Regions from separate parts of the Streptomyces sp. NPDC058371 genome, predicted to be linked through region 2. Evidence: riboswitches for the same ligand, from Rfam matches in the RefSeq annotation. Region 2 holds a riboswitch; each other region holds the start of a gene.
What was found. Region 2 has a riboswitch for cyclic di-AMP ahead of ACFWM2_RS34410 (M23 family metallopeptidase). Riboswitches for the same ligand answer to the same signal wherever they lie in the genome.
Positions count from the first base shown of each region.

Region 1: another riboswitch for cyclic di-AMP. It lies ahead of ACFWM2_RS35620 (M23 family metallopeptidase); the one in region 2 lies ahead of ACFWM2_RS34410 (M23 family metallopeptidase).
Region 3: another riboswitch for cyclic di-AMP. It lies ahead of ACFWM2_RS23075 (NlpC/P60 family protein); the one in region 2 lies ahead of ACFWM2_RS34410 (M23 family metallopeptidase).
Region 4: another riboswitch for cyclic di-AMP. It lies ahead of ACFWM2_RS02440 (peptidoglycan DD-metalloendopeptidase family protein); the one in region 2 lies ahead of ACFWM2_RS34410 (M23 family metallopeptidase).

Region 1 covers NZ_JBHXJC010000018.1:49,013-56,429, reverse strand. Annotated here, with positions in the region: gene ACFWM2_RS35630 (M16 family metallopeptidase) at 1-585, shown strand, start outside; gene ACFWM2_RS35625 (M16 family metallopeptidase) at 582-1,970, shown strand; cyclic di-AMP (ydaO/yuaA leader) riboswitch at 2,204-2,363, shown strand; gene ACFWM2_RS35620 (M23 family metallopeptidase) at 2,376-3,140, shown strand; gene ACFWM2_RS35615 (GntR family transcriptional regulator) at 3,365-4,069, shown strand; gene ACFWM2_RS35610 (HPr family phosphocarrier protein) at 4,296-4,577, opposite strand; gene ACFWM2_RS35605 (GNAT family N-acetyltransferase) at 4,800-7,417, shown strand, end outside.
Region 2 covers NZ_JBHXJC010000016.1:187,163-194,579, forward strand. Annotated here, with positions in the region: gene ACFWM2_RS34390 (dihydrofolate reductase family protein) at 1-600, shown strand, start outside; gene ACFWM2_RS34395 (alginate lyase family protein) at 903-2,129, shown strand; tRNA gene ACFWM2_RS34400 (tRNA-Met) at 2,240-2,313, shown strand; gene ACFWM2_RS34405 (PP2C family protein-serine/threonine phosphatase) at 2,643-3,770, shown strand; cyclic di-AMP (ydaO/yuaA leader) riboswitch at 4,026-4,183, shown strand; gene ACFWM2_RS34410 (M23 family metallopeptidase) at 4,195-5,238, shown strand; gene ACFWM2_RS34415 (aldo/keto reductase) at 5,378-6,325, shown strand; gene ACFWM2_RS34420 (PrsW family intramembrane metalloprotease) at 6,533-7,417, opposite strand, start outside.
Region 3 covers NZ_JBHXJC010000007.1:369,685-377,101, reverse strand. Annotated here, with positions in the region: gene ACFWM2_RS23090 (esterase/lipase family protein) at 1-304, shown strand, start outside; gene ACFWM2_RS23085 (M23 family metallopeptidase) at 525-2,210, shown strand; gene pcrA (DNA helicase PcrA) at 2,383-4,908, opposite strand; cyclic di-AMP (ydaO/yuaA leader) riboswitch at 5,359-5,530, shown strand; gene ACFWM2_RS23075 (NlpC/P60 family protein) at 5,538-6,692, shown strand; gene ACFWM2_RS23070 (tellurite resistance/C4-dicarboxylate transporter family protein) at 7,047-7,417, shown strand, end outside.
Region 4 covers NZ_JBHXJC010000001.1:565,593-573,009, forward strand. Annotated here, with positions in the region: gene ACFWM2_RS02420 (aspartate aminotransferase family protein) at 1-1,361, shown strand, start outside; gene ACFWM2_RS02425 (helix-turn-helix domain-containing protein) at 1,605-2,249, shown strand; gene ACFWM2_RS02430 (DUF6126 family protein) at 2,279-2,395, shown strand; gene ACFWM2_RS02435 (tyrosine-protein phosphatase) at 2,424-3,221, opposite strand; cyclic di-AMP (ydaO/yuaA leader) riboswitch at 3,814-3,973, shown strand; gene ACFWM2_RS02440 (peptidoglycan DD-metalloendopeptidase family protein) at 3,978-4,829, shown strand; gene ACFWM2_RS02445 (SGNH/GDSL hydrolase family protein) at 5,093-5,878, shown strand; gene ACFWM2_RS02450 (TetR/AcrR family transcriptional regulator) at 6,066-6,686, opposite strand; gene ACFWM2_RS02455 (Glu/Leu/Phe/Val dehydrogenase dimerization domain-containing protein) at 6,749-7,417, opposite strand, start outside.

The sequences.
Region 1 (7,417 bases), on a different contig from region 2:
GCGCTGATGGCCGCCTACCGCCTCCCGGAGGACGGCACGCGCGCGTGCGACGCGGCGGACCTCGCGCTGACGGTCATCGGCGGCGGCGAGTCGTCCCGCCTCTACAACCGGCTGGTACGCCGCGACCGCACGGCTGTCGCCGCCGGGTTCGGCCTGCTGCGGCTCGCCGGGGCGCCCTCCCTGGGGTGGCTCGACGTGAAGACGTCCGGTGACGTCGAGGTCCCGGTCATCGAGGCCGCGGTCGACGAGGAGCTCGCCCGGTTCGCCGCGGAGGGCCCCACGACCGAGGAGATGGAGCGCGCCCAGGCCCAGTTGGAGCGCGAGTGGCTCGACCGGCTCGGCACGGTCGCGGGCCGCGCCGACGAACTGTGCCGGTACGCCGTCCTGTTCGGCGACCCCCAGCTCGCCCTGACCGCCGTACAGCGCGTGCTCTCCATCACCCCCGAAGAGGTGCAGGAGATCGCCAAGGCCCGGCTGCGGCCCGACAACCGCGCGGTGCTCGTGTACGAGCCGACAGCCGCCGAAGAGGCGGAAGCCGCAGCGGCCGCCGAAGCCACCGACGAGGACGAGGAGTCGGCGAAGTGACCGAGCTCGCGAGCATGGAGTTCCACCCGCAGCCCCAGGCCGGCGAGGCCAGGCCGTGGGCGTTCCCGGCCCCCGGGCGCGGCGCGCTCGACAACGGCCTGACGGTGCTGCGCTGCCACCGCCCCGGTCAGCAGGTCGTCGCCGTCGAGGTGCTCGTCGACGCGCCCCTGGACGCCGAGCCGGCCGGTCTCGACGGTGTGGGCACGATCATGGCCCGGGCCTTCTCCGAGGGCACCGACAAACACTCCGCCGAGGAGTTCGCCGCCGAGCTGGAGCGCTGCGGCGCCACTCTCGACTCGCACGCCGACCACCCCGGTGTGCGCCTCTCGCTCGAAGTCCCGGTGTCGCGCCTGCCGAAGGCCCTCGGGCTGCTCGCCGACGCCCTGAGGGCACCGGCGTTCGACGACAGCGAGATCGAGCGGCTGGTCCGCAACCGGCTGGACGAGATCCCGCACGAGACCGCCAACCCGGCCCGCCGCGCCGCAAAGGAGCTCTCCAAGGAGCTGTTCCCGGTCACCTCGCGCATGTCGCGCCCTCGCCAGGGCACCGAGGAGACCGTGCAGGCCATCGACTCGGCGGCCGTACGCGCCTTCTACGAGAAGCACGTTCGCCCCGCCACGGCCACCGCCGTGGTCGTCGGTGACCTCACCGGTGTCGATCTCGACGCGCTGCTCGCCGACACGCTCGGTGCCTGGACCGGCTCGTCCGCCGAGCCGCGCCCGGTGCCGCCGGTGACCGCCGACGACCGGGGCCGCGTGATCATCGTCGACCGGCCCGGCGCCGTCCAGACGCAGTTGCTCATCGGCCGCGTCGGGGCCGACCGGCACGACCGCGTGTGGCCCGCGCAGGTGCTCGGTACGTACTGCCTCGGCGGCACCCTCACCTCGCGCCTGGACCGCGTCCTGCGCGAGGAGAAGGGATACACCTACGGCGTGCGGGCGTTCGGCCAGGTGCTGCGGTCCGCTCCCGACGGCACGGGCGCCGCGATGCTCGCCATCAGCGGCTCCGTGGACACGCCCAACACCGGCCCGGCGCTGGACGACCTCTGGAAGGTGCTGCGCACCCTCGCGGCGGAGGGCCTGACGGACGCCGAGCGCGATGTCGCCGTACAGAACCTGGTGGGTGTCGCGCCCCTCAAGTTCGAGACGGCCGCGGCCGTGGCGAGCACGCTGGCGGACCAGGTCGAGCAGCACCTGCCGGACGACTACCAGTCGACGCTGTACCAGCAGCTCGCCGCGACGGGCACCGTGGAGGCCACCGCGGCCGCTGTGAGTGCCTTCCCGGTGGACCGGCTGGTGACCGTCCTCGTCGGCGACGCGGCACAGATCGCGGAGCCCGTACGAGCCCTCGGGATCGGTGAAGTGAGCGTCGTGACCGCGGAGTAGAGCGACAACTCCCAACGGGCCCAGGTGACTGAAGAGTCGCCTGGGCCCTTCTTTGTCCGTACTTCGGAGTGGCTTGCCCGGACTCGCCCTCAATATGTCCGTATTGATGGGTTGATCATGCATCTGCCCTGTGGCATGCACTACAAAAGCCGTGATCCGTTTGTCGATTGAAAGATGTCCCGTTTAGCGTCAGTCCGGCTGTTCGTCAGGCAGTGCGCCGCGTCCGCGGCACCGGACAGTCATCGCCGAGTCCCCGTACGGCGCGAGCCAGGGGAGCCGGGGACCCATCGCAGTCCCTGGGGTGAATCGGGCGCCCTTCCTGGAAGGGTCCCGTAGGAGACCTTCCTGCTCCGAACCCGTCAGCTAACCCGGTAGGCGAGAAGGAAGGAAAGGACCAGCCCCTTCATGGCGTTCACCCGTGCCACCGGGAAGCACCGTCGTCCGAGCAGGCTCACCCGTACGACCAAGAACGCCGCAGGCGTCGCAGTGCTCACCACCACCGGTGTCATCGGAACCCTGGCCGCTCCGGCATTCGCCGCGGACACTTCCGTAGAACAGACCGGGCTGACCCAGGCCGTCACCATCGGCGACTCGGTCGCCGACCAGATCGACGCGCAGGCCGCCGCCCAGCAGCAGGCGGCCGAGGAGGCCGCCGCGCTGAAGAAGGCCGAGGAGGCCGCCAGGAAGCGCGCCGCGGAGAAGGCCGAGAAGGAGCGCGAGGCCAAGGCCCGTGCCGCCCGCGCCGCCGAGCGCAAGCGCCTCAACACCTTCGTCTCGCCGATCACCGGCTCGTACGTCTCCACGGGCTACAAGACCGGCGGCAGCCTCTGGTCCTCCGGCAGCCACACCGGTGTGGACTTCCACGCCGCGTCCGGCACCGCCGTCCACGCCGTGGGCTCCGGCACCGTCGTGACGGCCGGCTGGGGAGGCGCGTACGGCAACCAGATCGTCATCAAGATGCACGACGGTACGTACACCATGTACGGCCACCTGTCGTCCATCGGTGTCTCCGTGGGGCAGACGGTCACCCCGGGGCAGCAGATAGCCCTCTCCGGCTCGACCGGCAACACCACCGGGCCCCACCTCCACTTCGAGGCCCGTACGACGGCCGAGTACGGCTCGGACATGGACCCCGTCGCCTACCTCCGCTCGCACGGCGTGAACGTCTGACACAGGCCCGCGGGGCGCGCGCACGCGTGCGCCCGGTCGACCGCGTACGGACTTCGAAGGCCCCGGCTCATAGAGCCGGGGCCTTCGCCGTTTCGAACGGTCCGCTGTCCAAAAAATATCCATGGATTCCGGTCCGCCATCGGAAATTCCGTCTCTCTGCAATAGAGTCACTGAACAAGCGTCAATCGACGGCGTTTCGCGAGGATTAAGGCGGAGGTCCGCTCATGCGCATTCCGGCGCACTCGGTATGCACGGCGATCCGTGATGACATCGTCGCGGGTGTCTACGAGCGGGGCGGCCGACTCACCGAGGAACTGCTCGCGCGGCGCTACGGCGTCTCCCGCGTCCCCGTGCGCGAGGCGCTGCGCACCCTGGAGGCCGAGGGCTTCGTCGTCACCCGGCGGCACGCGGGCGCGTGCGTCGCGGAGCCGAACGAGCGGGAGGCCGCGGACCTGCTGGAGATGCGGATGCTCCTGGAGCCGCTGGGCGCCGCCCGGGCCGCACAGCGCCGCACCGAAGCCCACCTCAAGGTATTGCGAGGCCTGGTCAGACTGGGCCAGGAGCGGGCCAGGAGGGGCCACAGCGACGATCTGCGCTCCCTGGGGGGCTGGTTCCACGAGACGCTCGCACAGGCGTCCGGCAGCCCCGCGCTGACGTCCACCCTCGCCCAGCTGCGGCACAAGATCGCCTGGATGTACGCGGTGGAGGCGCCGGCCAACCCGGCGGAGTCCTGGGCGGAGCACGGCGGGATCGTGGACGCCGTCGCGCGCGGCGACAGCGAGCGGGCGCGCGCGATCACCGCGCTGCACACCGAACGGGCGAGCGCGGCGCACCGCCTTCGTTTCCCCGGGCGCGGGGATAGCGGGGACCGCCCGGACCGTGTGAGGACTTCGCAACATCCCGTAAACATGACGGGCCTGCGGCATTAACAAAAGCGCCGTATACAAAGAGGAGTAATTCGCGGGGGATTATTTTTGCTGCCCGCAGAATGGAAAGGCCGAAGGGCTCGACCGGAATACCGGACGAGCCCTTCGATGTGCGTTCGGGACAATCTCTTATGTGGCGTCGGTGGTCGCCACCATTAAGGGAGAAGCCCCCGCGGCGCGCGGCCGCTTCCGCCGGGGCCGTGCAGCCCCGGCGTGAAGTCGAGCGAGCTCAGACGGTCTCGGGAAGCTCGTCGAGCCCCTCGGAGACCAGCTTGGCCAGACGGTCGAGCGCGGTGTCCGCGCCCTCCGCGTCGGAGGCCAGGACGATCTCCTCGCCGCCCTGGGCACCCAGGCCGAGGACCGCGAGCATCGACGCGGCGTTGACGGGGTTGCCGTCCGCCTTGGCGATCGTCACGGGGACGCCGGAGGCCGTGGCCGCCCGGACGAAGATGGAGGCGGGGCGGGCGTGGAGGCCCTCGGCCCAGCCGACGTTGACGCGGCGCTCAGCCATGCGATGCTGCCCTTCAGGTTTTTCAGGGTTGTCTAGACCAGTGTCCCATACGGTGAAGCGTGCCCGGAGCGGGCCTTGGGCCCGGGCCCGGACGGACCTTCGACTCCCCGGGACAACCCCCAGGATGTCTGTGCCGCACACTCCGCGGGTGCCCCCGGGGGGTGTGCGCCACCCCAAGCCTGCCCCGCGCTGTTGTCGTACGCGAGCCGTAGTCTGGGGCGCATGCAGACCTCGTCGGATCGGCACGAGTACCCCGCCCACTGGGAGGCCGACGTGGTGCTGCGCGACGGCGGTACCGCGCGCGTCCGGCCCATCACCGTCGACGACGCCGACCGCCTGGTCAGCTTCTACGAACAGGTCTCTGACGAGTCGAAGTACTACCGCTTCTTCGCGCCCTACCCGCGGCTGTCCGCCAAGGACGTCCACCGCTTCACGCACCACGACTTCGTGGACCGGGTGGGACTCGCGGCCACGATCGGCGGCGAGTTCATCGCCACCGTACGGTTCGATCGCATCAGTGCGGACGGCCGGCCCGCCTCGGCCCCCGCGGACGAGGCCGAGGTCGCCTTCCTCGTGCAGGACGCCCACCAGGGACGCGGCGTCGCCTCCGCACTCCTCGAACACATCGGGGCGGTGGCCCGGGAGCGTGGCATCCGCCGGTTCGCCGCCGAGGTGCTGCCCGCCAACAACAAGATGATCAAGGTGTTCACGGACGCCGGGTACACCCAGAAGCGCAGCTTCGAGGACGGCGTCGTCCGGCTGGAGTTCGACCTGGAGCCGACGGACCGCTCGCGCGCGGTGCAGTGGGCCCGGGAGCAGCGCGCCGAGGCGCGGTCCGTGCAGCGGCTGCTCGCGCCGGGCTCGGTGGCCGTGATCGGCGCGGGCCGCACACCCGGCGGCGTGGGCCGCAGCGTCCTCGAAAACCTCCGTGCCGCCGGTTTCGCCGGGCGGCTGTACGCGGTGAACAGGGCCCTCGAGGGGAAGGAGCTCGACGGGGTCCCGGCGCACCGCTCCGTCCGCGACATCGCCGAGCCCGTCGACCTCGCGGTCGTCGCCGTTCCCGCACCGCTGGTGCCCGAGGTCGTCGCGGAGTGCGGTGAGCACGGAGTGCAGGGCCTCGTGGTCGTCTCCGCCGGGTACGCGGAAAGCGGCCCGGAGGGGCGCGAGCGCCAGCGCGAGCTGGTGCGCCAGGCGCGGACGTACGGCATGCGCATCATCGGACCGAACGCCTTCGGGGTCATCAACACCTCACCCGACGTGCGGCTCAACGCCTCGCTCGCGCCGGAGATGCCGCCGCCCGGCCGGATCGGCCTGTTCGCGCAGTCCGGCGCGATCGGGATCGCGCTGCTGTCCCGGCTGCAGCGGCGCGGCGGCGGGGTCACCGGCGTGACCGGCGTGTCCACCTTCGTCTCGTCCGGCAACCGCGCGGACGTGTCCGGCAACGACGTACTCCAGTACTGGTACGACGACCCGGACACCGATGTCGCCCTGATGTACCTCGAATCCATCGGCAACCCGCGCAAGTTCACCCGGCTCGCCCGGCGGACCGCGGCGGCGAAGCCGCTGGTCGTGGTGCAGGGCGCACGGCACGCGGTCACTCCCCAGGGGCATGCCGTACGGGCCACGCGGCTGCCGCACGCGACCGTCTCCGCACTGCTGCGGCAGGCCGGCGTGATCCGGGTGGACACGATCACCGAGCTCGTCGACGCGGGCCTCCTGCTGGCCCGCCAGCCGCTCCCGCGCGGCCCCCGGGTGGCCATCCTGGGCAACTCGGAATCATTGGGGCTGCTCACGTACGACGCGTGTCTGGCTCAGGGGCTGCGGCCGCTTTCCCCGCTGGATCTGACGACGGCGGCCTCGGCCGACGACTTCCACCGCGCGCTGGCCCGGGCGCTGGCCGACGACACGTGCGACGCCGTGGTCGTGACCGCCATCCCGGCGGTGGGGGAGGAGTCGGCGGCCGACGAGGCCCTGGCCGAGGCCCTGCGCTCGGCCGCCGCGGCGGCTCCGGCGAAGCCGGTCCTGGTGGTCCACGTCGAGCTGGGCGGGCTCGCCGAGGCCCTGTCCGCCGCCGCCAGCACCGCGCCGAGAGCTCCGGTGGAAACACCCGATGCGCAGGCCGAGGACGTACCGCAGCGGCCCTCCACGGCAGCTGCACCTCCGGAGACCACGCCTCCACCGCCCCAGGCCCTCCGTGACCCCGGGACCGCCGGCTCCCGTCTCATCCCCGCCTACCCCGCCGCCGAGCGGGCCGTCCGCGCCCTCGCCGAAGCGGTGAACTACGCGCAGTGGCGGCGCGAGGTCGCGGAGCCCGGCAAGGTCCCCGAGTACGAGGACATCGACGAGAAGGGCGCCGCCGAGCTGATCGACGGGCTGCTCGCGGGCGGGGAGGGGCTGACGCTGGGCGAGGCGGACGCCTGCGCCCTGCTCGGGCGGTACGGCATCGACGTACGCCGTGCGCTGCCCGCGCCCACGCCCGACGAGGCCGCCGCGGCCGCGCGCACCCTCGGCTACCCCGTGGCCCTCAAGGCCACCGCCCCGCACCTGCGCCACCGCGCCGACCTCGGAGGCGTCCGACTGGATCTGGCGGACGAGGAGCAACTGCGGCGGACGTACACCGAGTTGACCGAGCTGTTCGGCACACCCGAAGAGCTGCGGCCGGTCGTGCAGAGCATGGCCCCGCGCGGTGTCGACACGGTCGTACGTGCCGTCATCGACCCGGCGGCCGGCGCCGTCCTCTCGTTCGGGCTCGCCGGAGCCGCCTCGCAGCTGCTCGGGGACGTCGCGCACCGCCTGATCCCGGTCACGGACCGGGACGCGACCTCGCTGGTGCGGTCGAT
Region 2 (7,417 bases):
CCGGACGCACCGCGCCTGTTCGGCCCCGGGCCCTACCCGGCCGGACGGCTGCGCCTGGTGGAGACCCGGCCCGTCGGGGACATCGTCCTCATGCGGTACGTCCCCACGGCACCCGGCAGCGGGTCGCTCGCCTCCGCCGCCGACCGGCACTGGCTGGCGCTCGCCTGCGAGCTGGCGGAGCGGTGTCCGCCGTCGGAGACCGCGTTCAGCGTCGGGGCGGTCGTGGTGGCGGCCGACGGCAGCGAGATCGCCCGCGGGTACTCCCGCGAGACGGATCCGGTGGCCCACGCCGAGGAGTCCGCGCTCGCCAAGACCGACCCCGCGGATCCGCGGCTGGCCGGCGCCACGGTCTACAGCAGCCTGGAGCCGTGCGCGCGACGGGCGTCACGCCCCGCGCCCTGCGCGCGGTTGATCCTCGACGCCGGAGTACGGCGGGTGGTGACGGCGTGGCGGGAGCCCGACACGTTCGTCGCCGGTGCCGACGGAAACGGGGTTCTCGCCGCCGGGGGCGCCGACGTCGTCGTACTCCCGGAGTACGAGGAGTCGGCGAAGGCGCCCAATCGGCACCTTCTGCCGTCGGCCGGCGCCGGTCGGGCGTGAGGTCCCCCGGTCCCGCGCGTCCCCGGTCGGCCGGCGCCGGTCGGGCGTGAGGTCCCCCGGTCCCGCGCGTTCCGGGTCGGCCGGCTGCGGTCGGGCGTGAGGTCCCCCGGTCCCGCGCGTCCCCGGTCGGCCGGCGCCGACCGGGCGTGAGGTCCCGGCCCCGCGCGGCCCCGTCTCGCGCCCCCGTTCGCCCGAAGGGCCTGCCCCCGAACGCCGGACGGGCTAAGAGATTCTGCGGGCGTGCCGCCGAAGCACCAGGCTGCGAGTGAGTCGGTGCGGTGGTGGACCCGGGAGGCGGAGCGATGCGTTCAGTCGGGCGGCGTGTGACGGCGGTGCTGCTCGCACCGGTGCTGGTGGGGCTGGTGGCCTCGTGCGGGGCGTCGTCGCAGACGCGCACCCAGGCGCGGGCGCGGCCCAAGGACGCGGCGTTCCAGCACCCCGGGGTGCTGGTCAGCAAGGGCCAGCTCGACACCGTGCGCAAGCACGTGAACGCGGGCAACCAGCCCTGGCTGAAGGCGTTCCTCGACATGCGCGACAGCAAGTACGGCTCGTACAAGTACCAGGCGAAGCCGTACGCCAGCGTCGACTGCCCGGGCGGCGACAAGTCGGCCAAGCCCGTGCACGGCTGTGTCGAGGAGCGCGAGGACGCCATCGCCGCCTACACCCAGGCCCTGCTGTTCGGCATCACCGGCAAGCAGGAGCACGCGGACAAGGCCAGGGAGATCATGGACGCCTGGTCGGCCAAGGTGAAGGGGCACACCGAGGAGGACGCCGGGCTGCAGACCGCGTGGGCCGGGTCGACCTGGTCGCGGGCCGCCGAGCTCGTCCGGTACACACCGGGCGCGGGCTGGCCGGCCGACCGGGTGGAGCGGTTCCGGACCATGCTGCGCACCGCCTATCTCCCCGAAGTCACCAAGAAAGTCCCGGACTTCAACGGCAACTGGGACCTGGCCATGACCGACGCAGCCATCGGGATCGCCGTCTTCCTCGACGACCACCAGGCCTTCGACGACGCCCTGGAACGGTTCCGCCAGCGCGTGCCCGCCTACTTCTACCTCCAGAAGGACGGGCACGTGCCGCTCACGCCGGTCGGCAGCACCGTCGACACCCCGCAGAAGATGACCACGTACTGGTTCGGGCAGCAGCGGTACATGGACGGGGTCGCGCAGGAGACCTGCCGGAACTTCAAGCACGTGGGGTACTCCCTCGCCGCCACCGCCCATATCGCCGAGACCGCCTGGCACCAGGGCGTCGACCTCTACCGCGACGTCAAGGACCGGCTGAAGGCCGCGCTCGACTTCCACGCCAGGTACCAGATGGGGGAGGCGGCGCCCGCGTGGCTGTGCGGCGGGAAGGTCGACCGGAACATGGGGCCCGACGTGGAGGTCGCGCTCAACCACCTGGAGAACCGGCTCGACGTGCACGTCCCGGCCGCCCACAAGCTCGTCGAGCAGACGCGCCCCGCCGGCACGGACGATCTGTTCGTGTCCTGGGAGACGCTGACCCACGCGGGCAACCCGGCCGACTAGACGGCCCCGGGCCTCCCGGTGCCGGTGGGCGGAATACGCCCGGTGAAGGCCGGTGCACGTCAGCGTGTGTGCGAGGGGTCCCGCGCATGGCGTACAGTGGTGTTTACCGACGCGGGGTGGAGCAGCTCGGTAGCTCGCTGGGCTCATAACCCAGAGGTCGCAGGTTCAAATCCTGTCCCCGCTACTCAAGGCCAAGGGCCGGAACTCAGATCATTGAGTTCCGGCCCTTGGTGTTTGCCGTGAGGGTCCGATCAGGGTCCGGCGCCTGTGCGGCGGTCGTGTGGGGGTCCGATCAGGGTCCAGCGCCTTGTGCGGCGGTCGTCATCCGGTCGGCCCTCAGCGGTCGCCGCCCGCCCCCGCGCCGGGAAACCTGGACGGGTGGGGCAGCAGGGAGGTTCACAGCGGCCGGAGGAAGCGTCCGGCGGGGCCGGCCGCCGGGAACCGTCCCGTGAGGCCGGGGATCCCGTTCTCGACGGGTACGAGCGGGCCGGGGGTCGGCTGCCAAGCGATCCCGTGCCCGATCCGGGGCTCGGGGACAGTCCCCCGCCGGCCCCCGCCGAGCCCGCCACCCGGCGCATCTCGCGAGCCCGCACCTTCGTCCGGGCGCTGCCCGCGCTGCTCATCGTGGTCGGGGTCTTCTACGACTACTTCACGCCCTCGGACTTCACCGCTGTTCCCCTCTTCACCGCGGCGCCGCTGGTCGCCGCGCCCCTCTTCTCGCTGCGCGGCACGATCCTCACCGGGCTCGGTGCCCTCGTGGCCGTTCTCACCATCCGCATCAGGCTCGGCATCGCCCTGAACGTCGATGCGGTGACCGAACTGGTCACGGTGGCGACCGTCGCCGTCCTGGCCGCCCTCATCAACATCCTGGTCCGGCGCACCGACGAGCGGCTCGCCTCGGCCCGCGAGATCGCCGAGGCCGCCCAGCGCGCCGTACTGCCGCGGCCGGCCGAACGGATCGGCGGGTTCGAGTTCGCGGCCCGGTACGAGGCGGCGCAGGCCGACGCGTTCATCGGCGGCGACCTGTACGCGGTGCAGGACTCCCCGCACGGCGTACGGCTGGTGGTGGGTGACGTCCGGGGCAAGGGCATGAGCGCGGTGGCGGCCGTCGCGGTGGTCATCGGATCGTTCCGGGAGGCGGCCGAGCACGAGTCGACGCTGGAGGCGGTCGCCCAGCGACTGGAGCGGGCGCTGGCGCGCGAGGGGACCCGGCGCGACGGACTCGACGCCTTCGAGGGGTTCACCACGGCCGTCCTCGCGGAGATCCCGCACGGCGACGGCGTCGTACGCATCGTCAGCCGCGGCCACCCCCCGCCCCTGCTCCTGCGCGCGGACGGCACGCTGCGCACCCTGGAGGCCACGGAGCCCGCGCTGCCGCTCGGGCTGGGCGAGTTGGGCAGCCTGCCCGACCGCGCGGAGGAGGCGACCTTCCCGAGCGGGGCCACGCTGCTCTTCTACACCGACGGGCTGTCGGAGGCGCGCGACGAGCACGGGGAGTTCTACGATCCGGCGGTGCGGCTGGCCGGACGGGTCTTCCCCGGGCCCGACGCGCTGCTGGCGGCCCTCACGCGGGATGTGCGGCGGCACACGGGCGGCGGGACGACGGACGACCTCGCGCTGCTCGCCGTACGCCGGCCATGAGCGTCGTACGCCCTGTCCCTGATCGTTGTCACCAGGGGTGACCGGCTGACGCCCCTCCGCATAACAACTGACGAACCGTCAATTGAACTGGGGTTTATGAGGCGTGGTCAACTCGCCCGTTTTCCGCCCCTCATGACCCGTAAGTCCAGGCGGAAGACGTTAATGATCAGTCCGAACAGCTTGGAATCCGTAGCCCGGGTCTATTAACGTTCGATAACGCAGCGCGGTCGTCACAGCCGTCACAAGAGTCGGCTCCGTGCGCGAGCGCCGAATCCCGCAAGGGAACCGGGGAACCACCAACTTGGGGTGAATCGGGCGTCTTTCGCAGTGGATCACACTGTGGTTGACGCGCGTAGGAGACCTTCCTGCTCCGAACCCGTCAGCTAACCCGGTAGGCGAGAAGGAAGGAAAGGAGCGCGCCCACGTGGCGTCCAACCGGCCTGCACAGCCCACCTCGTTCGCGCCGACCGAGCAACAGAGCGACACCTTCGGCTACGGCGGCGGCACCGACGAGGGGCCCTGGGAGGAGTGGAATCCCACCGCGGATTCCGTCCGTCCCGTCCGCGGCCGGCACCGCGTCTCCAAGCAGCGCGGCGGAGGACTCGCCCGCAGCTCCACCGTTCTGGGCGTCGGCGTCATCGCCGCCGTCGGCGCGGGTGGCATGGCCACCGCGCAGACCGGCAAGCCCCCGGTGTCCATCTCGATGCCCGACCTGTCGTCGGTCGCCACCTCGGCCAAGGCCCTGATATCCGACGGCGAGGCCCCGGCGAAGGGCTCCGCCACCCCGCTCACCAGCGCCGGTCTGACCACCGACGACACCGCGCAGGGCACCACCGACGCGGGCGAGGCGCTGCGCGCGCGGATCATGCAGCAGGCCGAGTCGCAGCAGGACCAGGTCGACAGCGCGGCCCAGCGGGCCGCCGAGACCGCCGCCGTGAAGAAGGCCGCCGCCGAAGCGTCCAAGACGCAGGACGAGGCGAAGGCCAAGGCCGCTGCCGTCAAGAAGAAGGCGGAGGACGAGGCCAAGAAGAAGGCCGAGGCAGAGCGCCTCGCCAAGCTGGCCAAGAGCTACTCGCTGCCCACCTCCTCGTACACGCTGACCTCGCGCTTCGGCGAGGCCGGAGCACTGTGGTCCTCCGGGTACCACACCGGCCTCGACTTCGCGGCTCCCACGGGCACGCTGATCAAGGCCATCCACAGCGGCACCATCACGGAAGCGGGCTGGGCCGGTTCGTACGGATACCGCACGATCCTGACCCTCGACGACGGTACGGAGCTGTGGTTCTGCCACCAGTCCTCCATCAGCGCCAGCGTGGGACAGAAGGTGGCCACGGGTGACGTCATCGGGCGCGTGGGCGCGACCGGCAACGTGACCGGGCCGCATCTGCACCTCGAGGTGCACCCCGACGGCAACCCCACCGGAATCGACCCGATGGCCTGGCTGCAGAGCAAGGGCATCAACCCCTGACAGGTCCGGCACCCGGCACGCCTGACAGCTCTCCGGTGTGAGCGCCTCGGCTTCGTACGCGAGGCGCTCCACCCGTTTCGTACGGCTTTTCCGCGGCCTTGCGGAATACATGGCTCCGCCACCGGTGTTGCTGTGCAACATGACTTCTCTTCGCAAGCTGGGCCCGTCCGAGCTCGAGGTCTTCCCGCTCGCCCTCGGCGGCAACGTCTTCGGCTGGACCGCCGACGAGACGCAGTCATTCGCCGTACTGGACGCCTACGCGGCCGCGGGCGGCAACTTCGTGGACACCGCCGACACGTACTCCGCCTGGGTGCCGGGCAACACGGGCGGTGAGTCGGAGACGATCATCGGCAAGTGGTTCGCCGCGCGCGGCAACCGCTCCGACGTCGTCCTGGCCACCAAGGTGGGCTCTCACCCCGACTACAAGGGGCTGGCCCCGGACAACGTGCGGGCCGCCGCCGACGCGTCGCTGCGCCGGCTGGGCACGGACTACATCGACCTCTACTACACGCACCGCGACGACCCCTCGGTCCCCGTCGAGGACATCATCGGCACGCTCGACGAGCTGGTGCGGGCGGGCAAGGTGCGGGCCATCGCCGCTTCCAACATCTCGCCCGAGCGGCTCCAGGAGTCCCTGGAGTTCTCCGACCGCGAGGGCCTGGCGCGGTACGTCGCCCTCCAGCCGGAGTACAACCTGGTCTCGCGCGAGACGTACGAGGGTCCTCTCCAGGAGGTCGCCTCCCGCTCCGGCGTGGCCGCCGTCCCGTACTACGCGCTCGCCTCCGGCTTCCTCACCGGCAAGTACCGGCCCGGTACGACCGTCGACTCCCCGCGGGCGGGGGGCGCCGGCAAGCACCTGGAGACGGAGCGCGGGGTGAAGGTCCTCGCGGCCCTCGACGAGATCGCCCAGACCCATGACGTCCCGGTCGCCACGGTGGCGCTGGCCTGGCTCGCCGCCCAGCCGACGGTGGCCGCGCCGATCGCCTCCGCGCGGACGGTCGAGCAACTCCCCGCGCTGCTCGGTGTCGCCGACCTGACCCTGACGGACGGGGAACTGACGACGCTGACGACGGCGTCGGCCCAGTAGGTCCGTCTCGCGGGGGCCTTTTCCGCGGGGGACGAGGGCGTCTTTTCCGCCGGGGCGGGGCGTCTTTTCCGCCGCGGGGCGGGGGCTTCCTTGGCCCCGCGGGCCGGGACCTTTCTTGCGCTGCCGGGGCGGGAGTTCATGTCCGCCGCGACGGCGATCAGCCGTGACGGCGTTGTCCGGCGGTGCCGTACCCCCGTACCCCCGTATCTACGACCGGTACGGGTTGTACGCGGGATACGCCGCCGCCGGATCGGCATAAGGCGCCCCGCCCGGATAAGGCGTCGCCGACCCGGTGTACGGCCGGCCGTACAAGGGCGTATACATCGGCCACGGCGGCAACGCGACCGGTGCCGTCGCCCGGGCCGCGTACGCCAGGGCGGGCCGGGCCACCTCCCGGCGCCGCCACAGCTCGTGCAGCAACTCCCGTTCCCGGCCGCCGAAATCGGCGCCCGCACGGCCCCGGCGCGCGCGGTGCCGCAGAAACGCGAGCGAGGTCGCGTACGCCTCGTACTCGGCGACAGAGCGCGCGGCGCCCTTGCCGAAGTGCTGCCTGGCGTAGTCGCGGGCGAGCCGCCGCGCCCGCATGGAGCCGAGCACGAACGGCTCGGGCGGGGCCAGCCACCCGGCGACCGCGTATGAGGGCAGTTCGGCGCGCACCGTGCGCAGTTCCCGCTGCCGGGTCCAGATGACGAGCCAGGTGAGCAGCCCGAACGTGGGCACCATGAAGGCCGCGTACACGGCGAAGAACCCGTACTCCCCGAAGGACGACGAGCCGTTCCAGACGGCGTGCATGCCCATGGCGAGCAGCAGCCCGGACAGCGGCAGGAGTACCCGGCGCAGCTGCCGGCCCTCCGGCGACAGCGCGGCGATGCCGAAGCCGATGCCGGTCAGGACGGTGAACAGCGGGTGCGCGAAGGGCGACATCACCACGCGTACGAAGAAGGTGGCGGCGGTGACGGAGGCGAGCCCGCGCTCGCCGCTGAGCTGGTCGGTACCGAACGCGGTGCCGAGGTAGAGGATGTTCTCGGTGAAGGCGAAGCCGGTGGCGGTGACCCCGGCTATGACCACTCCGTCGACGATCCCCGTGAAGTC
Region 3 (7,417 bases), on a different contig from region 2:
GCTGATGAACGCGCACCCGATCGTGCGCCAGATGCGCCCGGACTCGGAAGTGATCGAGGAGCTGCGCCTGGCCGCGCCGGGCTGCCGTACGCGATTTGTGAGCTTCTGGAGCGATCTTGACCAACTGATGGTCCCGTTGGAGACCGCCTGCGTCGAGCACCCCGACCTGCTCGTGGAGAACGTGCGGGTCAGCGGGATCGGACATCTGGCCCTGACCGTGCATCCGGCGGTCGCGACCGGAATACGCCAGGCACTCGACGCCGTTGAAACGGGAACTCCCGCGGCCGTCCGGACCGCGGTCTGACGGTGACCTGAGGGCGGCACGATGTCGACCCGAGGTCGGCCTGGTATCGAACACTCCTCGAACGCCAGGCCAAGGCCGTGCCCGCAGTCCGCCGAAACACGGCCGAATGCCCGTTTCCCGCAGGCATGAAACCTGCGGAAGATTGTCGCGCCCGCGTACTGCCGGGTACAGTCACCGCACTGCTCTGCCAGCCCCTGTTGTCGAGGCGAAAGAGAAGTTGGTGAACGACCGTCACCCGTCGGGGATTGTGACTCCCCCGGCTCCGGCTCCCGATGCCGCCTCGGCGCACTACGCGTCGTACGGCCAGCAGGGTGCCCAGTACGGCGACTTCACCACGTATGACAGTTACCCCGCCACCGGTTTTGACACCGGTGATGCCGGCGGTAATTCCGCTTACGCGACGGCGAGTTTCGACACCGACCCGCTCTTCGGCGACATGCCGGGCGCCAACACCGGTTCGTACGACACCACGCACTGGTCCACCGACAGTCATCAGACGCTGGACACGGGCAGTCATCAGACACTGAGCACCGGCAGTCATCAGACGCTGGACACCGGCAGTCATCAGACGTTCGGCTACGACCCGTACGCCGCGCAGCACCAAGCCGCGTACGACACCGGCAGCTACGAGACGACCGCGTGGGCCGCCGGTTACCAGCAACTCGCCGACATCCCCGCGCAGTCGCACGGCCCCGACGGCACCGGGCAGTGGGACGCGAACGCGTGGGTCCAGGCCGACCGGACCGCCCCGTTCGACCAGGGCGATCACACGCAGCAATGGAACGCCGGGACCTTCGACACGGGCACGTACGACGCCACGCAGTGGAACTCGGACGGCAGCCAGGCCACCCAGGACTCCTACGAGTCGTACGACCAGAGTCATCAGGCCGCGTCGCCCGACGCCTACGACCAGGGCCATCAGGCCGCGTCGCCCGAGGCGTACGGCCAGGACTCGTCCGAGGCCTTCGACCAGCAGGCGACCGCCACCTTCGAGCAGGTGCCGTACGACCAACCCGGCTCCGCTGACGGCGAGTTGGACGCCGCGGACGACGAGCACTCCGAAGAGCCGGCACCGCAGCTGCTCGACGACGCCGAAGAGGCCGCCCCCGGTCGCGTGACCGAAACCCCCGCCGCTCCGGGTGGCCGTTCGGCGGCCCGGGCGGCGAATCGTTCCCGGCGCCGCGCCCCGGCCCGACGGTCCGCGCTGCTGACCGTGGCCGTACCCTCGGCGTGCGTGATGGGTGTCGCGGGGATCGCCGCCGCCTCCGTGGTGAGCGTGAGCAGCGACGACGGGAAGCAGACGACGGCGGCCGCCGCCGAGACGAAGTCCGTGAAGCCGTCCGCCGCCAACAACAAGCTGGACACGCAGCTCGCGAATCTCTCCGCGGACGCCGACGACTTCGCCGACCGGGCGAGCCGGACGCAGGAACGTATCGACCTCAAGGCCCAGCAGGACGCCCAGAAGCGGAAGGCGGCGGAGGAGGCGGCCCGCAAGGAGCGGCTGCGCCCCAAGTTCGTCCTGCCGGTCACGCAGAAGGGCCTCAGCGCCTACTACGGCCAGGCCGGCATCAACTGGATGTCCGTGCACACCGGCATCGACTTCCCCGTCTCGTACGGGACGACGGTGATGGCCGCGACGGACGGCACCGTGCGGACGCAGTGGAACAGCGCGTACGGGAACATGGCGATCGTGACGGCCAAGGACGGTACGGAGACGTGGTACTGCCACCTCTCCACGTACAAGGTGACGTCGGGGACGGTCGTGAAGGCCGGCGACCCGATCGCCTTCTCCGGGAACTCCGGCAACTCGACCGGGCCGCACCTGCACTTCGAGGTCCGTCCCGCGGGCGGCTCGGCGATCGACCCGCTGCCGTGGCTGCGTAGCCACGGGCTGGACCCGACGTAAGTCGGAGCGTTCAAGCCGGCGTCCAGGTGACCTGGGGCGCCTGCACCCCCGGCCCCAGACCGCCCTTCGGCCTGAACGGCCTTGTTCCCCAAGGCTGGACGGACTCAGATCCGCCGGGACCCGGCGACCAGCCGGGACCCGGGCAACCGGGCCGAGGAGCTCGGCCCGGTGCCTACAGCTTCTCCACCGGGGCGTACCGCAACAGCAGCCGCTTCGGCTTCGGCTCGCCGAAGTCGACCGTCGCCTCCGCGTTGGCCCCCGTGCCCTTGACGCCGACCACGGTGCCCAGACCGAACTGGTCGTGGGTGACCCGGTCGCCGACGGCCAGCGAGACCACCGGCTTCTCGGCGAAACCGCGGCGCGTCGCGAAGCCGGACGCGCCCGAGGCAGCGGACCGCGAGCGGGACGAGGAGAGCGAGGCCGCCACGCCCGAAACGGGGCCCGCGGACACGGAGCCCATGGACCCCGTGCGCTTCCAGTCCAGATGCGCGTCCGGGATCTCCTCCAGGAAGCGGGACGGCGGGTTGTACGAGGGCTGGCCCCAGGCGCTGCGCATGGAGGAGCGCGTCAGATAGAGGCGCTCCCTCGCGCGCGTGATGCCCACGTAGGCGAGGCGCCGCTCCTCTTCGAGCTCCTTGGTCTGGCCGAGAGCGCGCATGTGCGGGAAGACGCCGTCCTCCATGCCCGTCAGGAAGACGACCGGGAACTCGAGGCCCTTGGCGGTGTGCAGGGTCATCAGGGTGATGACTCCGTTGCCGTCCTCCTCGTCGGGGATCTGGTCGGAGTCGGCGACGAGCGCGACCCGTTCCAGGAACTCGGAGAGGCCGCCCGGCGTCTCGCCCTCACCGGTCTCCTGCTCGAACTCCAGGGCCACCGCGGCGAGTTCCTGAAGGTTCTCGATACGGGTCTCGTCCTGCGGGTCGGTGGACGCCTGCAACTCGGCGAGGTAGCCGGTGCGTTCCAGTACCGCCTCCAGGACGGTGGCCGGGCCCGCGCCGGACTCCACGATCGTCCGCAGGTCCTCCATCAGGGTGTTGAACCGCTTCACGGCGTTCGTCGAGCGGGACGCCATCCCGTACGCCTCGTCGACGCGGCGCAGCGCCTGCGGGAAGCTGACCTTCTCGCGCTGCGAGAGCGCGTCGATCATGGCCTCGGCGCGGTCGCCGATGCCGCGCTTGGGCACGTTCAGGATGCGGCGCAGCGGGACCGTGTCCTCCGGGTTCGACAGCACGCGCAGATACGCGAGGACGTCCCGGACCTCCTTGCGCTCGTAGAAGCGGACGCCGCCGACGACCTTGTACGGCAGGCCGACGCGGATGAAGATCTCTTCGAAGACACGGGACTGGGCGTTCGTACGGTAGAAGACCGCTACGTCGCCGGCCTTGGCGTCGCCCGCGTCGGTGAGACGGTCTATTTCCTCGGCGACGAACTGCGCCTCGTCGTGCTCCGTGTCGGCGACGTAGCCAGTGATCCGCGCGCCCGCGCCCGCGTTGGTCCACAGGTTCTTGGGGCGGCGGCTCTCGTTGCGCTCGATGACCGCGTTCGCGGCGCTGAGGATCGTCTGCGTGGAGCGGTAGTTCTGCTCCAGGAGGATCGTCGTCGCGTCCGGGTAGTCCTCCTCGAACTGGAGGATGTTGCGGATGGTCGCGCCACGGAAGGCGTAGATCGACTGGTCGGCGTCACCCACCACGCACAGCTCGGCGGGTCCGAGGTCCTCCTCGCCGGGCGGCACGTCCTCGGGTCGCTCGCCACCCGAGGGGCCGACCAGCTCGCGGACCAGCGCGTACTGCGCGTGGTTCGTGTCCTGGTACTCGTCGACCAGTACGTGGCGGAAGCGGCGGCGGTAGTGCTCGGCGACGTCCGGGAAGGCGCGGAGCAGATTGACCGTCGTCATGATCAGGTCGTCGAAGTCGAGGGCGTTCGCCTCGCGCAGCCGGGACTGGTACATCGCGTACGCCTGGGCGAGCGTCTTCTCGAAGCCGTCCGCGGCCTGCGCCGCGAAGTCCTCCTCGTCGATCAGCTCGTTCTTCAGATTCGAGATCTTGGCGCTGAAGGACTTCGGCGGGAAGCGCTTGGGGTCGAGGTCCAGATCGCGGCAGACCAGGGCCATCAGGCGCTTGGAGTCGGCCGCGTCGTAGATCGAGAAGGAGGAGGTGAAGCCGAGCCTCTTGCTCTCGCGGCGCAGAATGCGGACGCAGGCGCTGTGGAAGGTCATCACCCACATCGCGTTCGCCCGCGGGCCGACGAGGTGCTCGACTCGCTCCTTCATCTCGCCCGCGGCCTTGTTCGTGAACGTGATCGCGAGGATCTGGCCGGGGTGGACATGGCGCTCGCCCAGCAGGTACGCGATCCGGTGCGTGAGCACGCGCGTCTTGCCGGAGCCGGCGCCGGCCACGATGAGCAGCGGGGAGCCGGCGTGCACCACGGCCGCGCGCTGGTTCTCGTTCAGCCCGTCCAGGAGCGTGGCCGGGTCGACCGGGGGGCGTGGGGCGCCGTCGCGGTAATACCCTCCCGCGCTCTCTGCTTCGCTCGATCGGGGGGACCCCCCTCGGCTCTGCGGCACGTCGAAACGGCCGCCGAACAGGTCGTCCGGAAGCGGCTCGGCCGTCCCGTCCTCGGGCGGCGGCGGGGGCTCTTCCTCGTGGGCCGCAGAGGGCTTGAGGTCCGCCAGGAAGCTGTCGTCAAAGAGGCTGCTCATCGCTCTCCGAGTCTAGGCCGCCCTACTGACAACCCGCGGCCACCCCGGAAATCCGGCCGGCTTTCCCGGAGCGGGGCGGGGTGGTGGGCAGCTCGGTTTCATCCCGGCCTCGTCCCGGCCTCGTCCCGGCGCGTCCGAGCCTCTTCCGAGGCCTCCCAGCCCACCCTTGCCATCCGTAACTTATCGACTCCGCACAGTAAGTGGAATCGAATGGTCGCCCACGCGAGGCCGAGCGGCGGTCGACCACCCGGCGGCGCACAGCAAGCGGAACCCCTCACCCCGGACAACTCGCCCCAGACCCCTCCGGATTGACCGGACCGTCCGGCGACCATGGCGAAGGTCACGAAAATGTATCGGGCATATCGCCCATCAACCTTCACAGAAGTCACACGAGTTGGCTAACGTGCCGGTCAGGCCGCCCGACCCTCACCGGCGAACATCGCCGGGCCGGCGCGGCCTCCGCTGAGTCCGGTGCGCCCCCGCGGCAGCCGGAGCCGGGGACCCAACGATCCCGGGGTGAATCGGTCCAACCGCCTTGTCGGGCAAGGACCGTAGGGCAACCCTTCCGAACCGTCCGCCCGAACCCGACAGCTAACTCGGTAAGCGGACGATGGAAGGAGTCGCCTCTCTTGGCGTCGCATCGCAAATGGCCTCCTACGGGTACGCGCGTAGCGGGCATACGGACCCCGGGCCTCGCCACGGCGGCCCTCACCTCCGTAGCCCTTCTCTCGCAGACGGCGAACGCCGCGCCGTCGGCCGACCCCAAGCCCAGCCTCGAAGAGGTCGAGAAGAAGGTCAACGACCTCTACCACCAGGCCGAGGCCGCCACCGAGAAGTACAACGGGGCCAAGGAGAAGACCTCCAGGCAGCGCAAGCGCGTCGACACCCTCCTGGACGACGTGGCCCAGCGCACCGAGAAGCTCAACTCCGCGCGGGATGAGCTGGGCACGTTCGCCGCGGCCCAGTACCGCACCGGGGCCGCCGCCCCCGACACCGCGAGTCTCCTGCTGGCCGACAACCCGCAGGACTACTTCGACCAGACCCAGCTGATGAGCCGGCTGACCAGCCGCCAGAAGCAGGCCGTCGACGACTACGCCACCGAGCAGGCCGCGACGACGAAGAAGCGCCAGGAGGCCTCCGAGAGCCTCCAGGCACTGTCCACGTCGCAGACCACGCTGAAGTCGACCAAGGCGCAGGTCCAGCAGAAGCTCGCCGACGCCCGCGAAATGCTGTCGAAGCTGACCGCCGAGGAGAAGACGCGGCTCGCGGCGATCGAGGAGAGGAAGCGGGCAGAGGCCAAGCGCAAGGCCGAGGAGCTGGCCCGCAAGCAGGCCGCCGAGCAGAAGCAGCGCCGGCAGGAGGCCACCCAGCAGGGCATCGGCTCGGCCGGCTCCGGGACCTCAGCCGACGACGCCGCCTACGCGACGAAGGCCAACAAGGCCATCGCCTTCGCCCGCGCCCAGGTCAGCAAGCCGTACGTCTGGGGCGCGACCGGCCCGGACTCGTACGACTGCTCCGGCCTCACCCTGGCCGCCTGGAGGGCCGCCGGCGTCACGCTCCCGCGCACCACCTGGGACCAGGTCAAGGCGGGCACCACGGTCCCCGTCTCCGACATCAGGCCCGGTGATCTCGTCTTCTTCTACGACGACATCAGCCACGTCGGCCTCTACATAGGCAACGGCATGATGATCCACGCCCCCAAGCCCGGCACGTACGTCCGCGAGGAGTCGATCTACTACGCGGGCGACACGATGCCGATCCACAGCGTGGTGCGGCCGGCGTGAGGCCGGGAAGCGTGAGGCCGTAAAGCGAGACGCCGTGAGGCCGGGAAGCGTGAGCCGTGAGGCCGGGAAGCGAGACGCCGTGAGGCCGTGACGCCCCAGGGGGCGCGTTTCTGACTGCACGCGCCGGCTTGAGCGGCCTGCACGCTGGGCGCGCGCACCTCGGGGGGTACGCAACCGGGGGGCGCGCGAGGCGAGAGAGCCGCGCGAGACCAGTCGACCGGGCGTGCGGGGAAGAGGGCGTGCGGGCGTGCGGGGAAGTAGGCACGCGGGCGTGCGGGCGGTTTTCGCGCTCCGCGCGCTCGCGCCCTGCGCGCCCCGCGTGCGCAAGACGCGCAGCTCCCTAGCATCGGCCGCATGCCAGGCGCCTCCCCGCTCCTCACCTGGTGGGCGCAGCGCCCGCCCGCCGCCGGTGCCGCCGTCATGGCGACCGGCATCCTCTCGATCGGGCTGCATCTCACCGGTTACGAGACCCTGTCCCGGATCGCTCTTGTCCTGGCCTGCGCGGCCTGGCTGGCGCTGGCCGCGGACTTCCTGGCACGGCTCGTACGGGAACGGGAGCGGTGGCTGGCGGAGGCGGGGACGCCGGCCGCGCTGACGGCCGTCGCGGCCACCACGGTGCTGGGGGCGCGTTTCTCGGCGCTCGGGTGGCAGGGCCTCGCCGAGGCACTGCTCGCGCTGGCTGCCGTGCTCTGGCCGGGGCTGCTCGCCTTGGTCGTACGGCACTG
Region 4 (7,417 bases), on a different contig from region 2:
CGCTGCTGGCCGAACGCGGAGCCGAGCGCTACGAGCTGCACACCCGGTACCTCAATCACCAGCTTCCGCGCATGCTGCACACCATCGGCTTCGACAAGGTCTACGAGCGGGCCGAGGGCGCCCACTTCTGGGACGCGGACGGCAACGACTACCTGGACATGCTCGCCGGGTTCGGGGTGATGGGCCTGGGCCGTCACCACCCCGTCGTCCGGCGGGCGCTGCACGACGTCCTCGACGCCTCCCTCGCCGACCTCACCCGCTTCGACTGCCAGCCCCTGCCCGGGCTGCTCGCCGAGAAGCTGCTCACCCACAGTCCGCACCTGGACCGGGTGTTCTTCGGCAACAGCGGGACGGAGGCCGTCGAGACCGCGCTCAAGTTCGCCCGGTACGCGACCGGGAAAACGCGCGTCCTGTACTGCGCGCACGCCTTCCACGGGCTGACCACCGGGTCGCTGTCCGTCAACGGCGAGGACGGTTTCCGCGAAGGCTTCGCACCGCTGCTGCCCGACACGGCCGTACCGCTCGGTGATCTGGACGCTCTGGAAAGGGAGTTGAAGAAGGGTGACGTCGCCGCCCTGATCGTCGAGCCCATCCAGGGCAAGGGGGTGCACGAGGCCCCGCCCGGATATCTGCGTGCCGCCCAGGAACTGCTGCGGAAGCACAAGGCGCTGCTCATCGCGGACGAGGTGCAGACCGGGCTCGGGCGGACCGGCGACTTCTACGCCTACCAGCACGACGAGGGCGTCGAGCCGGACCTGGTGTGCGTGGCCAAGGCGCTCTCCGGCGGCTATGTCCCGGTCGGTGCGACCCTCGGCAAGGACTGGATCTTCAAGAAGGTCTACTCGTCCATGGACCGCGTCCTCGTCCACTCGGCGAGCTTCGGCTCCAACGCCCAGGCCATGGCGGCCGGCCTCGCCGTGCTCTCCGTGCTGGAGAACGAGCAGATCGTCGCCAACGCCCGCGCCATGGGCGAGCAGCTGACATCGCGGCTCTCCGCGCTCGTCGACAAGTACGAGCTGCTGAGCGACGTCCGCGGCCGGGGCCTGATGATCGGCATCGAGTTCGGGCGGCCGCAGTCGCTGAAGCTGCGCAGCCGCTGGACGATGCTGCAGGCCGCGCGCAAGGGGCTCTTCGCGCAGATGGTGGTCGTACCGCTGCTGCAACGGCACCGCATCCTCACCCAGGTCTCCGGCGACCACCTGGAGGTGATCAAGCTGATTCCGCCGCTGATCATCGGCGAGCGGGACGTGGACCGGTTCATCGAGGCCTTCACCGCGGTGATGGACGACGCGCACAGCGGCGGCGGACTGATGTGGGACTTCGGGAAGACACTGGTGAAGCAGGCGGTCGCGAACCGGTAGGGACGGGAGGCGGGGCGGGCTGACGTGGCCCGCCCCTCTCGCCTGGGGCTGTGCGGTGGGGCCGGCTGGATGGACCGGGGCTGTGCGGGTCGGATCGTCTCGTGCTGTACAGCCGGTCGGATCGCCTTGGCTGTGCGGTGGGCCGGCAGGAGCGCCTGTGGCTGTGGGGCGCGTCCGCAGAGCTTCTTTGCCTCTTAGGCAAAGAATTTGCCCATGAGGCAAGGCTGCGGCTCAATGGAAGACATGAGCCCTGTCGAGGGTACGACCCCTTCCCAGTCGGGGGCTGCCGACGGACTTCCCGTCGTCGCGCCCCAGCTCCGTGCGCTGCGGCGCCGGGCCTCGCTGACCCTGGAGGTGGCGTCCCGCGCCGCCGGACTGTCGCCCGCCCATCTCTCCCGACTGGAGACCGGGCAGCGCCAGCCCTCGCTGCCGATGCTGCTCGCGCTCGCCCGTATCTACGGCACGACGGTGTCGGAGCTGCTGGGCGAGACGGTCGCCGAGCGGGACGCCGTCGTGCGGGCCGCCGACGTGGAACCGAGCGAGGCGGGCGGCTGGACCTACTGGCCGGCCGGCGCTCCCGGACGCGGAATGCAGGCACTGCGCGTGCACGTCCCGTACGGGGCGCAGGGCGACATCGTGCGTGTCCACCCCGGCGAGGAGTGGCTGTACGTCCTCAGGGGGCGGCTGCGGCTGCGGCTCGGGGACACGGCCCACGCCCTCGCGCCGGGCGACAGCGCGCACTTCGACTCGGGCACCCCCCACCGCATCGCGGCCGCCGATCGTGACGGGGCCGAGCTGCTCTTCGTACACACCCTGCTGCAGAGCCCCACCGCCGCGCTGTGCCTCGGCCCGGCGACGGAGCACCACACCCCGGGAGAGACGTCATGACCGAACCCACCGAGCCCGCACGGCGGGTCATGGAGGAGAAGTTCCCGCGCGCGCTGTGGGTGCGGCTCCTCATCTACGTGGCCGTGGGCCACCTCTTCGCGGCCTTCGTCTACCTGCTCTTCACGCTGGGCGCGCAGAACCAGTAGCCGCCGCCGGCCGCCGGTCACCGCGGGGTCAGTCGAGCAGCCGCTCGCGCAGCCGGTCCCGCAGCTCCGGGGTGATCCTCAGCGCCTGCTCCAGATAGACGTCGACTCCGCCCCAGGTCGCCTCGATCGTCTCGAAGGCCGTGTTCAGATACTCGGCGCGGGCGTCGAAGAGGGGGCTGAGCAGCTCCATGACCTCCGGGGAGTACGCGGAGGCGGAGGAGCTGCTGCGATGCACCTTGTAGCGACGGTGTGCCGCGTTCGACTCCAGGTAGTCGGCCAGGATGGCGTCGCGCTCGACGCCGAGGGCGAGGAGCGTCACGGCTATCGACAGGCCCGCGCGGTCCTTGCCCGCCGCGCAGTGCATGAGCGCGGGCACGCTGTCCTCGGCCAGCGCGTGCAGCACCTGGGAGTGCTCGGCCGTGCGCTCCTTGACGATCCTCCGGTACGAGCCGATCATGCGGTTCGCCGCCTTGCCGTCCGAGAGGATCGCGCGCAGCTGGTCGATGTCGCCGTCGCGGACCATCTTCCAGAACTCGGCGCCGTCGGCCGGGTCGGTCAGCGGCAGATTCACGTTCCGGACGCCGGGCAGCTCGACGTCCGGGCCCTCCAGGCGCTGGTCCGCGGCGTTGCGGAAGTCGAAGATCGTGTGCAGCCCGAGGGAGGCGAGGAACGCGGCGTCCTCCTCCGTGGCGTGTGCGAGGTGACCGCTGCGGAACAGCCGCCCGTATCGCACCCGTCGGCCGTCCACGGTGGGCAGGCCGCCCACGTCGCGGAAGTTGCGCACTGCTGCCAGCTCCGGCTCGGTCGACGGGACCTGCTGCGTCACGGGGGCTCCTCCCATTCGTCCGTCGGCGCAGCTCTGCGCGCTCGCCGACGGGGTGCGCTCTCGACGATACGACATGGGTTCCTGGGGCAATGAGTTGTCCACAGGCGTCGCCCACGAGGCGGGGAACCCCCGAGAATGTCGGTGTCTGATCGCACCTGTCCGGATCTGTGGGGGGACTGATGGCAGAGATCGAGGGCGAGGTCCGCCGAGGCGAGGCGCCGCTGTGTCACGGGTTGCGGGCGGAGCGGCCGGCGACCTTGATGCGGTAATTGTTCGCCTTCGTGGCATCTGGCTGTTCTGGGCGGTTTGTCGGCTTCGGTCCAACTGCCCACGGAATAAGGGCATCTGGGTCGCGAGCGCGTGAGCAGCGTCATATTCGTGACAATGCGTCGCGGCGCGGATTTTCCAACCTGCCCGATTTACCTGGGGATTACCTGCCCGACAAGATCACCCATCCACGGACAGTGACCGGTAATTCGGGCATGGATCAAGAAAGCGGTGTGCACAGGAAACCCACAAGCTTGTCGACGCGCTCTCATCTCGCTTACGTTCGCCCTCACTCCGGACGGACGCCCAATCCTGCCGCCGCCCGGAATCCCGCACACCCACCCGTGTACGGCAGGAGCGGGGGACCCACAGGTACCACGCCTGTTCCGGTCTCCGGAACGGCTAGGGGTCAAGCCGCGCGAAGCGCGACCGAGCATCTCCAGCTCGCACCCGACAGCTCACCTCGCAGGCGCCGGAGAGGAAATCCCCATGCCCGCGAAGGGTAAGCACCGCCGTCCGAAGTCCCCGCGCTTCTCCCGCTCGATCGCCATCGCCGGAACCGGTGGCGCCGCGCTCGCGCTGCCGCTGATGGGGGCCACCGGCGCGCACGCCGCCACTCCGGCGTCCGCCGTGTCCTCGGCTCCGCAGAAGGCCGCCGCCGCGGCTCCGGACGCCGCCGAGAAGGCCTCCACGAAGACGTACGCGGTGAAGGCCGGCGACTCCCTCTCGAAGATCGCCGGTGACCAGAACGTCAGCGGCGGCTGGAAGAAGCTGTACGACGACAACCGCACGGTCATCGGCGGCGACCCGGCCCTGATCCACCCGGGTCTGAAGCTCACGCTCGGCGGGAAGGCCGCGTCCCCGGCCGCCAAGTCGTCCGGCACGTCGACCCAGACGACCAAGACCGCGCCCGCCAAGCCCGCGGCCGCCTCCGGCTACACCCTGCCGGTCCAGGGCGCCACCATCGGCACCTCGTACAAGACCGCGGGCAGCATGTGGTCCAGCGGCTACCACACCGGTGTCGACTTCGTCGTCCCGACCGGCACCAGCATCAAGTCCGTCGCCGCGGGCACCGTCGTCTCGGCCGGCTGGGGCGGCGCCTACGGCAACGAGGTCATCGTCCGGCACGCCGACGGCCAGTACTCGCAGTACGGCCACATGTCCCAGCTCTCCGTCTCGACCGGCCAGACGGTGACCGGCGGTCAGCAGCTCGGCCTGTCCGGCGCGACCGGCAACGTCACCGGTCCGCACCTGCACTTCGAGATCCGCACCACGCCGAACTACGGCTCGGACGTGGACCCGGTCGCGTACCTGCGCGCCCACGGCGTCACCGTCGGCTGACGCCCGCACCGCCTCCGAAGGCCGGCCCCCTGATCCCCGGGGCCGGCCTTCGGTGTGCCGGGCGCGGTCTGCCATCCCGGATCGGACTCGGGGCGTTGAGGTTCGTCAACTGTCCCCGAGTGCGCCCTTATTCCGGATTGACCAATACTTGAAGAGTGGCTTTTGTCACCGCGCGTCAACCCTTTAATACGGTCGCGTAGGTCACATCCGAAGGTGAATCATGGGCCGATGTGGCAGACGATTCGAAGAGTGACAACAGATCAGTGATCGGGTCGTACGTGGCGGTGGGGGACAGCTTCACCGAAGGCGTCGGCGATCCCGGTCCGGACGGGGCCTTTGTCGGCTGGGCCGACCGGTTCGCGGTGCTGCTCGCGGACCGGCGACCCGAGGGCGACTTCGGCTACACCAATCTCGCCGTACGCGGCAGACTGCTCGACCAGATCGTCGAGGAGCAGCTCCCGCGCGCCAAGGAGCTCGCGCCCGACCTGGTCTCCTTCTGCGCGGGTGGCAACGACATCATCCGGCCGGGCACCGACCCCGACGAGGTCGCCGAGCGCTTCGAGCGCGCGATCGCCGACCTCACCTCGGCCGTCGGCGCCGTTCTGGTGACGACCGGCTTCGACACCCGTGGCGTGCCCGTGCTGAAGCATCTGCGCGGCAAGATCGCCACCTACAACGGCCATGTGCGGGCCGTCGCCGACCGCTACGGCTGTCCGGTGCTCGACCTGTGGTCGCTCAAGACGGTCCAGGACCGGCGGGCCTGGGACGGCGACCGACTCCATCTCTCGCCCGAGGGCCACACCCGGGTCGCGCTGCGCGCGGGCCAGGTGCTCGGCCTGGAGGTCCCGGCGGATCCGGACCAGGCCTGGCCCCCACTGCCGCCGCGCGGCACGTTGGAGGTCCGCCGGGACGACATCCACTGGGCGCGCGAGTACTTGGTGCCCTGGATCGGGCGCCGGCTGCGCGGTGAGTCCTCCGGCGACCACGTGGCGGCGAAGGGGAGTCTGTCGCCGGACGACATCAAGATGCGGATCGCGTCGGCGGTCTGAGGCGGCCGGCCCACCACGTCGCGGCCCACCACGTCGCGACTCATCACGTCGCGGCCGATCTCGGCGCGGTGGCCCGGGCGCGGTTGCCCGTGCGCATCGGGACCGGTCGCCGTCCCGGAAGGCTCCGAAGCGGGGTGGGTGACCGGGGTGCGCAACATGTGCGCGGAAGCCCGGACTTGTGAACGACTCAGCGTGTCGCCGCGGTCAACGCCTCGCGCTCCAGCCCCAGTTCGCGCGCGAGTGCCTCGTCGACCCACTCCTGTGTTCGCGCCTGCGAGACCGCACCGGGATACGCGGTCATCTGTACGGCGAGCCCGTCCAGCAGGGCCGTGAGGCGCAGGGCGGCGCTCGCGGGGTCGGGGCAGCGGAACTCGCCCGCGGCCACGCCCTCCGCGATCACCTCGGTGATCGCGGCCTTCCACTGCCGGTCGAGATCCTGCGTGACCTCCCGCAGCACCGGCTCGCGCAGTGCCGCTGCCCAGCCCTCGATCCACAGCCGCCAGCCCTTGGCCTGACCGGTCGGCGCGTACCAGCGCACGGCCGCCCGCAGTCGCCGTAGCGCCGACGTGCGACGGCCGAGCAGCTTGCGCAGCCGGGCGAGATCGTCCTCGGCCGCGAACGTGAACGCCTCGGCGACCAGCTTCTCCTTGGTCGAGAAGTGGTAGAGCACCAGTGCGTTGCTCACGCCGAGCGCGGCGGCCACATCGGCGATCCGCACCGCCGCGATGCCCCGCGCCTCGATCTGCTCGATGGCGGCCAGCAGCAGATCCTTGCGCCGCTCGCCCACACTCAACCGCACTCTCGCCACGCGGCAACCCTAATCCGTCGCGGGCCACCCCGGCTGCGCGGGGCCGACTCCCCCGGGGAGGCTCACCGGTACCAGCCGAAACGCTCCGCGATCACCGGCAGCCGGTCGGCGACGATGGCCTGCGCGGCGGCCCGGGGAGTCGTGCCGTCGGCCTCGGCGCGGGCCAGTACGCGGTCGATGAGGGCGCGCATCGAGCGCCGGGTGTAGGCGAACGCCTCGTCCGCGTGCGGGCCGATGTCGCCGAACAGGGTCCACCACCACCAGGCGTTCGTACCGGAGTTCACGACCACGTCCGGCAGCACGGTCACCCCGCGCGCCGCGAGCAGCGCCTCCGCCGCGGGCAGGACGGGCATGTTGGCCGCCTCGACGATCCAACGGGCTTTGATCCACCGCTGGTTGTCGGTGTCGACGGCGTACGAGACGGCCGCCGGGACCAGGACCTCGGCGTCCGTGTACAGCCAGGCGTCACCGGGCTGTTCACGGTCGGCCGGCCGCAGGGCGCCGCGGTCGACCGTCCCGAACGCGTCGCGCGCGGCGAGCAGGGCGTCGATGTCGAGCCCCTCCGAATTGCCGATCGTGCCCTTGATGTCGGCGACGGCCACCACGGTGAGCCCCGCGCGCGTGAGGAACCGCGCCGTCGCCCCGCCCATCGTGCCGAACCCCTGCACGGCCACGCGCGTGCCCGCGTACGGCACGCCCGCCCGGTCCAGGGCCGCGAGCACGGATTCGGC